Regions from separate parts of the Mesorhizobium sp. M0244 genome, predicted to be linked through region 1. Evidence: predicted binding sites of a transcription regulator. Region 1 holds the regulator's gene; the other holds the start of a gene.
The links. Region 1 encodes LexA, which represses DNA repair genes until DNA is damaged. Its sites were predicted from a motif close to TGTTCNNNNTGTGTTCNG; they were not measured.
Positions count from the first base shown of each region.

Region 2: the regulator LexA is predicted to act here: its motif matches at 2,167-2,184, upstream of NKJ08_RS16765 (ImuA family protein).

Region 1 covers NZ_JAMYSE010000006.1:2,576-5,984, forward strand. Annotated here, with positions in the region: gene NKJ08_RS06875 (ComEC/Rec2 family competence protein) at 1-1,246, shown strand, start outside; gene lexA (transcriptional repressor LexA) at 1,240-1,992, opposite strand; gene NKJ08_RS06885 (molybdopterin molybdotransferase MoeA) at 2,097-3,302, opposite strand; gene moaC (cyclic pyranopterin monophosphate synthase MoaC) at 3,302-3,409, opposite strand, start outside.
Region 2 covers NZ_JAMYSE010000024.1:31,236-34,644, reverse strand. Annotated here, with positions in the region: gene NKJ08_RS16780 (HpcH/HpaI aldolase/citrate lyase family protein) at 152-1,033, shown strand; gene NKJ08_RS16775 (DUF1737 domain-containing protein) at 1,059-1,265, shown strand; gene NKJ08_RS16770 (metallopeptidase family protein) at 1,602-2,024, opposite strand; gene NKJ08_RS16765 (ImuA family protein) at 2,208-3,269, shown strand; gene NKJ08_RS16760 (DUF6504 family protein) at 3,211-3,409, shown strand, end outside.

The DNA of each region.
Region 1 (3,409 bases):
GCTTATCGCCGTGCTGTTCGACCGGGCCGCGCTCACCATGCGCAATCTGGCGATCTCGGCCATCGCGGTCATCCTGGTGTCGCCGCACGAGGTGGTCGGTCCGAGTTTCCAGATGTCCTTCGCCGCGACTGCGGCCCTTGTCGGCGCCTATGCCGGCTGGTCCGATTACCGCGCCGGCAGGGCCACCACGCCGCCACCGCGGCGGTCGCCGCTACGCTTCGCCACCCGAAAGGTTCTGTTGGGCATGGGCGGCCTCGCGATGACCTCGATCATTGCAGGGGGCGCCACGGCGCTTTTCGCTATATGGCATTTCCAGCGCGTGGCGCCGCTCAGCCTGTTCGCCAATCTGGCGATCATGCCCATTGTCTCGCTGGTCGTCATGCCTTGCGCGGTCCTCAGCGCGCTGGCGATGCCGTTCGGCGCGGATGGGCCTTTCCTCTATGTGATGGGCAAGGGGCTGACGGCGATGATCGCCCTGTCCGGATGGATCTCCGAGCGCTCGCCGATCGACGCGGTCGGGCTGATTTCGCTGAGATCGGTCCTTCTGGTGACGATCGGTCTCATAATTGCCAGCATGGCCACGACCTGGCTGCGGCTCGCGGCACTTCCTTTCGCGCTCGCCGGCTTGCTGACGACTACGCAGACGCGCGCACCCGACGTATTGATCTCGGAGGACGCACGGCTGGTCGCGCTGCCGATCGGCAGCGGTGAACTCGCGGTCAACCGAGCACGCCCGAATGAATTCACCATCGACAACTGGAAACGCGCCCTGACCTCCGAGGCCATCGTCGCGCCGGAAACACCGGGAAAGAACGACCCGCAATTCGACATTGCCGACCCAGCCGATCTGCCAGCGGGCATGCCTTTCATTTGCACGGAGGGCCTCTGCCTTGCCCGCCATCCATCCGGTGCGATTGTCGCGCAAGCCAAGGACCGGGATACTGCGCGGCCAGCCTGTGCTTTTGCCAGTTTGATCGTCATCGACGACGCCACCGCCCATAACCCCTGCTACTACGACCGGCTGGTCCTCGTCGTCACCAAACGGCAACTGGCGCGCGCGGGAAGTGCCGCCGTGTATTTCGATCCACAAGCGGCAACGCGCGCAGAAATCCGCTTCGCGGTCGAAAAATCATACCGGCCCTGGCATATGCAGCGGAAGTTTTCACGCGAGGCCAGAGGCCTGCCGCCATATCGCAAGGCCGACAAGCCTAAAGCCGGCACCACACCCAAGGGCGCAACTCAGTAGCGGCGGATCAGCCCGACGAGTTTGCCTTGCACCTTGACCCTGTCTGGCCCGAAGATGCGCGTCTCATAGGCCGGATTAGCGGCTTCCAGGGCGATCGAGGCGCCCTTGCGGCGGAACCGCTTCAGCGTCGCTTCCTCCTCGTCGACCAGAGCCACCACGATCTCACCGGGGCTCGCCGTATCGGCATTGCGGATGATGACCGTGTCGCCGTCGAAAATGCCGGCCTCGATCATCGAATCGCCTTTGACCTCAAGCGCATAATGCTCGCCGCCCATGATCATGTCCGGCGGCACGGAGATCGAATGCGTCTGGTGCTGGATGGCGTCGATCGGCACACCGGCGGCGATGCGGCCCATCACCGGGATCGACACGGCGACGACGACATCGTCGTCATTGCCGGCTGCAGGGACGCGCGACGATGTCGGCTTGCCTTGCCGTCCCAGGCTGCCCTGCCCAGGACCGCCTTGCCCAAGACTGCCCTGGATGACGCTCGGCGAGAACTTGCGTGCCGCATTGAGGCCTGGGGCGATCGAGTCGGGCAGGCGCAGCACCTCCAGGGCACGGGCCCGGTTGGGCAAACGGCGAATGAAGCCGCGCTCCTCCAGCGCCGTTATCAGCCGGTGGATTCCTGATTTGGAAGCCAGGTCGAGCGCTTCCTTCATCTCGTCGAAGGAGGGCGGGATACCGCTTTCCTTAAGCCTTTCGTGGATGAACATCAGCAGTTCGTGTTGTTTGCGTGTCAGCATAGCGACCCCCAACAGAATCAGAAAAACAAACCCAGAACAAACACTATCTGTTCCATTTGTGTTCCGCAACTGTTTAAAGTTTAATGAATGTGTTGACGGTTTGTTCAGCGTAACATCAGCACGTCGCAGGGAGCATCCGCCGCCGCGGCGGGTGCGAACGGTGCGCGAACGATCAGCCCGTTCGCATCGGCCAGCATTTTCAGCATTGAGGAATCCTGAATGCCGAACGGCGTCGCCACCAGCGTGCCGGCGTCGTGCCTGACAACAGCCCGCACATAATCCTGCCTGAGATCATTGGCCGGCATGGCAGCGCCGAGCCGCGCCCGACGTATATCCTGCTGAAAGGCCCGGCCGCCGAGCCGCGCCAGCAGCGGCTTCAGGAAGAGCTGGGTGCCGACCAGGCTTGCCACCGGATTGCCGGGCAGGCCGATGCAGCGGATGTCGCCCAGCCGCCCGAACATCAGCGGCTTGCCGGGCCGCATGGCGATCTTCCAGAAATCGAGGGTCATGCCTTGCCCGGTCAGCACGTCATGGACGAAGTCGTGGTCACCGACCGAGGCACCACCCAGCGTGACGATGACATTCGCGCCGGCCTTCACCGCCTTTGTCACCAGCGCAGCGATCGCCTCCTTGCGGTCCGGCGCGATGCCGAGATCGAGCGCGCGCGCGCCGACCGACTGTGCGGCGGCGGCGACGCCATAGGCGTTTGACGAGATGATCTGGTCGGGGCCAAGCTCGCTGCCCGGCGGCAGCAATTCGTCGCCGGTGGCGATGATGGCGACCAGCGGCCGCTTGACCACGCAGACCTCGGGGTGGTTGGCCGATGCTGCCAGTGACAAGGCCGCCGGATCTAGCAGGCGGCCCTGGCCCAGCAGGACGTCGCCCTTGGCGAAATCAAGCCCGAGGCGGCGGATGTTGCGCCCTTGCACCGTCGGCTCCGTCACTTCGACGCTGCCGCCGCCGAGGTCGCGGACGTTCTCCTGGATGACGATGGTGTCGGCGCCTTCGGGAAGCGGCGCGCCGGTAAAGATGCGTACGGCTTGCCCTTGCTGCACCGCCCCGGCAAAGCCGCGTCCGGCTGGCGCCATGCCGATCACCGAAAGCTTTGCTGGTAGGGACGCGATATCGGCGGCCCGCACGGCATAGCCGTCCATGGCGGAGGCATTGAACGGCGGCTGGGTGCGGAGCGCCACAACCGGCTCCGCCAGCACGCGGTCTGCGGCATCCAGCAGTGCGACGCGTTCGCCCGGCAGCGCTGCTGCGCCGTGCAGCAGGCGCTCGAGCGCCTCGGCAACTGGGACCAGCGCCATTATCGGCCCGCCCCGGTGGTCCCATCTCCGGTGACCCCGGTGACCTTGTAGTCGCCGGATTTGCCGCCGGTCTTTTCAACCAGCCTGATGCCGGAGATAACCATGGC
Region 2 (3,409 bases), on a different contig from region 1:
AGGGACCAACGAAGTTTCTCGCGCTCTTGCATGCCGCTTTTTGCCAGGTCGACATGTGTCCGGCGGGGCGGAGACGAGGAGATTTTCCGAAATTGCGTGCAGTTTTTATGCACGGCTTGCCTCGGCCGGCTGCAGGCGGCATAGATCGGAGATGACCACCGAAAGCTACCGCCCGCGCCGCTCGGTGCTTTACGTCCCGGCCTCGAACGACAAGGCGTTGGCCAAGATCCCGTCGCTGGCCTGCGATGCCGTCGTCATCGATCTCGAGGACGCCGTCGCCTCGGCCGATAAACTTTCCGCGCGAGAAAAACTCGCGGCGATTTTCGCCGGCCGTTCCAGCCGGCGTTGCGAGATGGTCGTGCGCATCAATGCGCTGTCGAGCGAATGGGGCGCCGACGATCTGCTGGCCGCGGCAAAATGCCAGCCCGACGCCATCTTGCTGCCCAAGGTCGACACGCCGCGCGACATCCTCGAGGCCGGCGACGTGCTCGACGACAATTTTGCGCCGGACGAGGTCAAGCTATGGGCGATGATCGAGACGCCCAAGGCGCTGCTCAACATCGGGCCGATCGCCGAGCTCGGCCGCGATCCGGCCTCCCGTTTGGTCTGTTTCGTTGCCGGAACGAATGACCTGGTCAAGGACACCGGCATACTCGCCACGCCCGACCGGCGCTATCTCGTGCCGTGGCTGATGCAGATGGTGCTGGCGGCGCGCGCCGGCGGCCTCGACCTGCTGGACGGTGTCTTCAATGATTTTCGCGAAATGGACGGGTTTGCGCGCGAGTGCACGGAAGCGGCCGCCATGGGCTTCGACGGCAAGTCGCTGATCCATCCGGCCCAGATCGAGGCCGCGAACCGCGCCTTTGCGCCGTCGCCTGAAGCGATGGCCGAGGCACGCGCGGTCAAGGAAGCCTTCGCGCTTGCCGGAAATGCCGGCAAGGCGGTGATTGCGCTGAACGGAAAAATGGTCGAACGGCTGCATTTGGCGCAGGCCGAAAAACTGCTGGCGAAGGCCGCCGTCATCGGGGCATGATTGGCACTTACGACAGGAATGAAAAATGAAACTCTACCGCTTTTTGTCCGGCCCGGACGATGCCAGCTTCTGCCACAAGGTGACGGCGGCGCTGAACAAGGGCTGGCACCTGTTCGGCTCGCCGACCTATGCCTATGACAAGGAAGCCAAGACCATGCGCTGCGGCCAGGCCGTGGTGAAGGACATCGAGGGCCAGGAATACGGCCCCGACACCAAGCTCAGCGACTGGTAGGGTTCGGCTCTATCCTGTGGGCGCTATGGCCCACTGCCCTAGCTTCAGGTTGAGTTTGCCCATCGCCCGTTCCAGGCCGTTGGCGCCGCCCCTTACCTGCCTACCGGCATCCTCTCCCCGTATAGTGACGGGGAGAGGGGTGCTCTCATCGGCGATTTCGCCAATCACCAACGTTGTAGAACAGCGCCGAGGCTGCGGCCAGCTTCTTTCTCCCCGTCACTATACGGGGAGAAATGCCCGGCAGGGCAATGAGGGGCGGCGTCAACATCGACAATTGATCGTCTCTAACGGACCGGCCGGTCGAATTGGCCGATCGTCATGCCCATTTGATGCCCCCTATTCAGCCGCTTCCTCGATCTTCTCCATATCATCGTCCGACAGGCCGAAATGGTGGCCGATCTCGTGGATCAGCACATGGGTGACGATGTCGCCCAGCGTTTCCTCGTTCTCGGCCCAGTAGTCGAGGATAGCGCGACGGTAGAGCGTGATGCGGTTCGGCCCCTCGCCGGTCTGCGGATTCCAGCGCTCGGCGATGCCGCGCCCCTCGAACAGGCCGAGCAGGTCGAACGGCGTTTCCAGCGACAGGTCGTCCATGATCTCGTCGGTCGGGAATTCGGCGATCTGGATGACGATCTCGCCGGTCAGCTTGCGAAATTCCTCCGGCAGATGGGCATAAGCCTCCAGCGCCAGGAACTCCATTTCCTCCATCGACGGCGAAAGCTGGTCGTGCCAGATGCGGGTTTGGTAGATGCGAGCCATGCGTTGTCCTTTGATCCCGGCATATAGGCTTTCAGGCCGGACTCGGCAAATGGCCGGGCTGGAGCGCCCGTGTCATGTTCCCACTACAGGAATAAATTCCCCATGACTCCGCTTGACTCTTTGGCCGCCCTCTGGAATCTATAGGAACATAACAGGAACAATTGTGAGTGGAAGCTGACCGTCATGGCGACAAGCGCCGTGGCGCGGGAGACTGTTTTTGCCCTGCGCCGCCAGATCGCGAAGATCGAAGGGACCTTGCCCGAGCGCCTGGAGGCGCCGGCCGGTTCGTCGTTTGATGCGGATGTCAGCCCCCAGACTCTGACATTCCCTCGGGATCTGACGCCCCCTCGGAATCTAACTATTGTCCGGCGCGGCCTCGCCGTGGCTTCGCAGGATGCGTTTTTGCGCACCGGTGCCGAGCGCCTCGATGCTGCGCTCAGCGGCGGCCTGCCAAAGGCGGCGCTGAGCGAGTTTCATAGTGCCGCGACCCGCGATGCCGGGGCCGTCGCCGGCTTTGTCCTGTCGCTCGTCAGCCTGATCCTCAGCCAGGGACCGCGATTGCCGGTGCTGTGGATCGGCACATCAGAGATTTTCCGCGAGGCCGGCTTCCCCTACGCCAGGGGGCTTCACGCCTTCTTCGGCATCGAGCCGGAGCAATTGCTGTTTTCCGAGGCGCCAAGGCTCCTCGATGCGTTGTGGGTCGCCGAGGAGGCTGCCCGGATGACGGCGCTTGCCGCGGTCATCCTCGAAATCCGCGGCAACCCGCAGCGGCTTGACCTCACCGCGACGCGGCGGCTGCACGCCCGGGCGCAGAGTGCGGGCCGGCCGCTGTTCCTGCTGCGCCAGGCCGGCGAGCCCGAGCCGACGGCAGCGCCCGTCCGCCTCGTCCTGTCGGCGGCACCCGCGGCAGCGCGCGAGACAATCGCCGGGCCGCTCGCCGGCTCGATCGGCCGACCCGCCTTCACCGTTACCATCGGCAAGAGCCGCACGGCCTTGCCCGGACAATTCACACTGGAGTGGAACCCCGATGAACGCCTATTCGAAGAAAGACGGGGCGAGCAAGGAAGAGCTCAGGAATGGGCAAAGAATCCTGTCCCTGTGGTTTCCGCATCTCGCCGCCGAGAGGATCCTGCGGCAGCGTCTGGGGCGGTCCTGGCGTTCCCGGCCGTCGGATCACCTGCCGCTGGTGATCAGCCATCGCGACAGGAACGCCCAGCGCATCGCCGCCCTCGACGAACGGGCTGAGGCGCTCAATCTGAAGCGCGGCATGGGCATAGCCGACGCACGCGCCATGCATCCGTCGATCGACATAGTGGAGGCCGATCCGGAGGCCGACCGGCGCCTGCTCGAAGGCCTCGCCGACTGGTGCGACCGCTACACGCCGC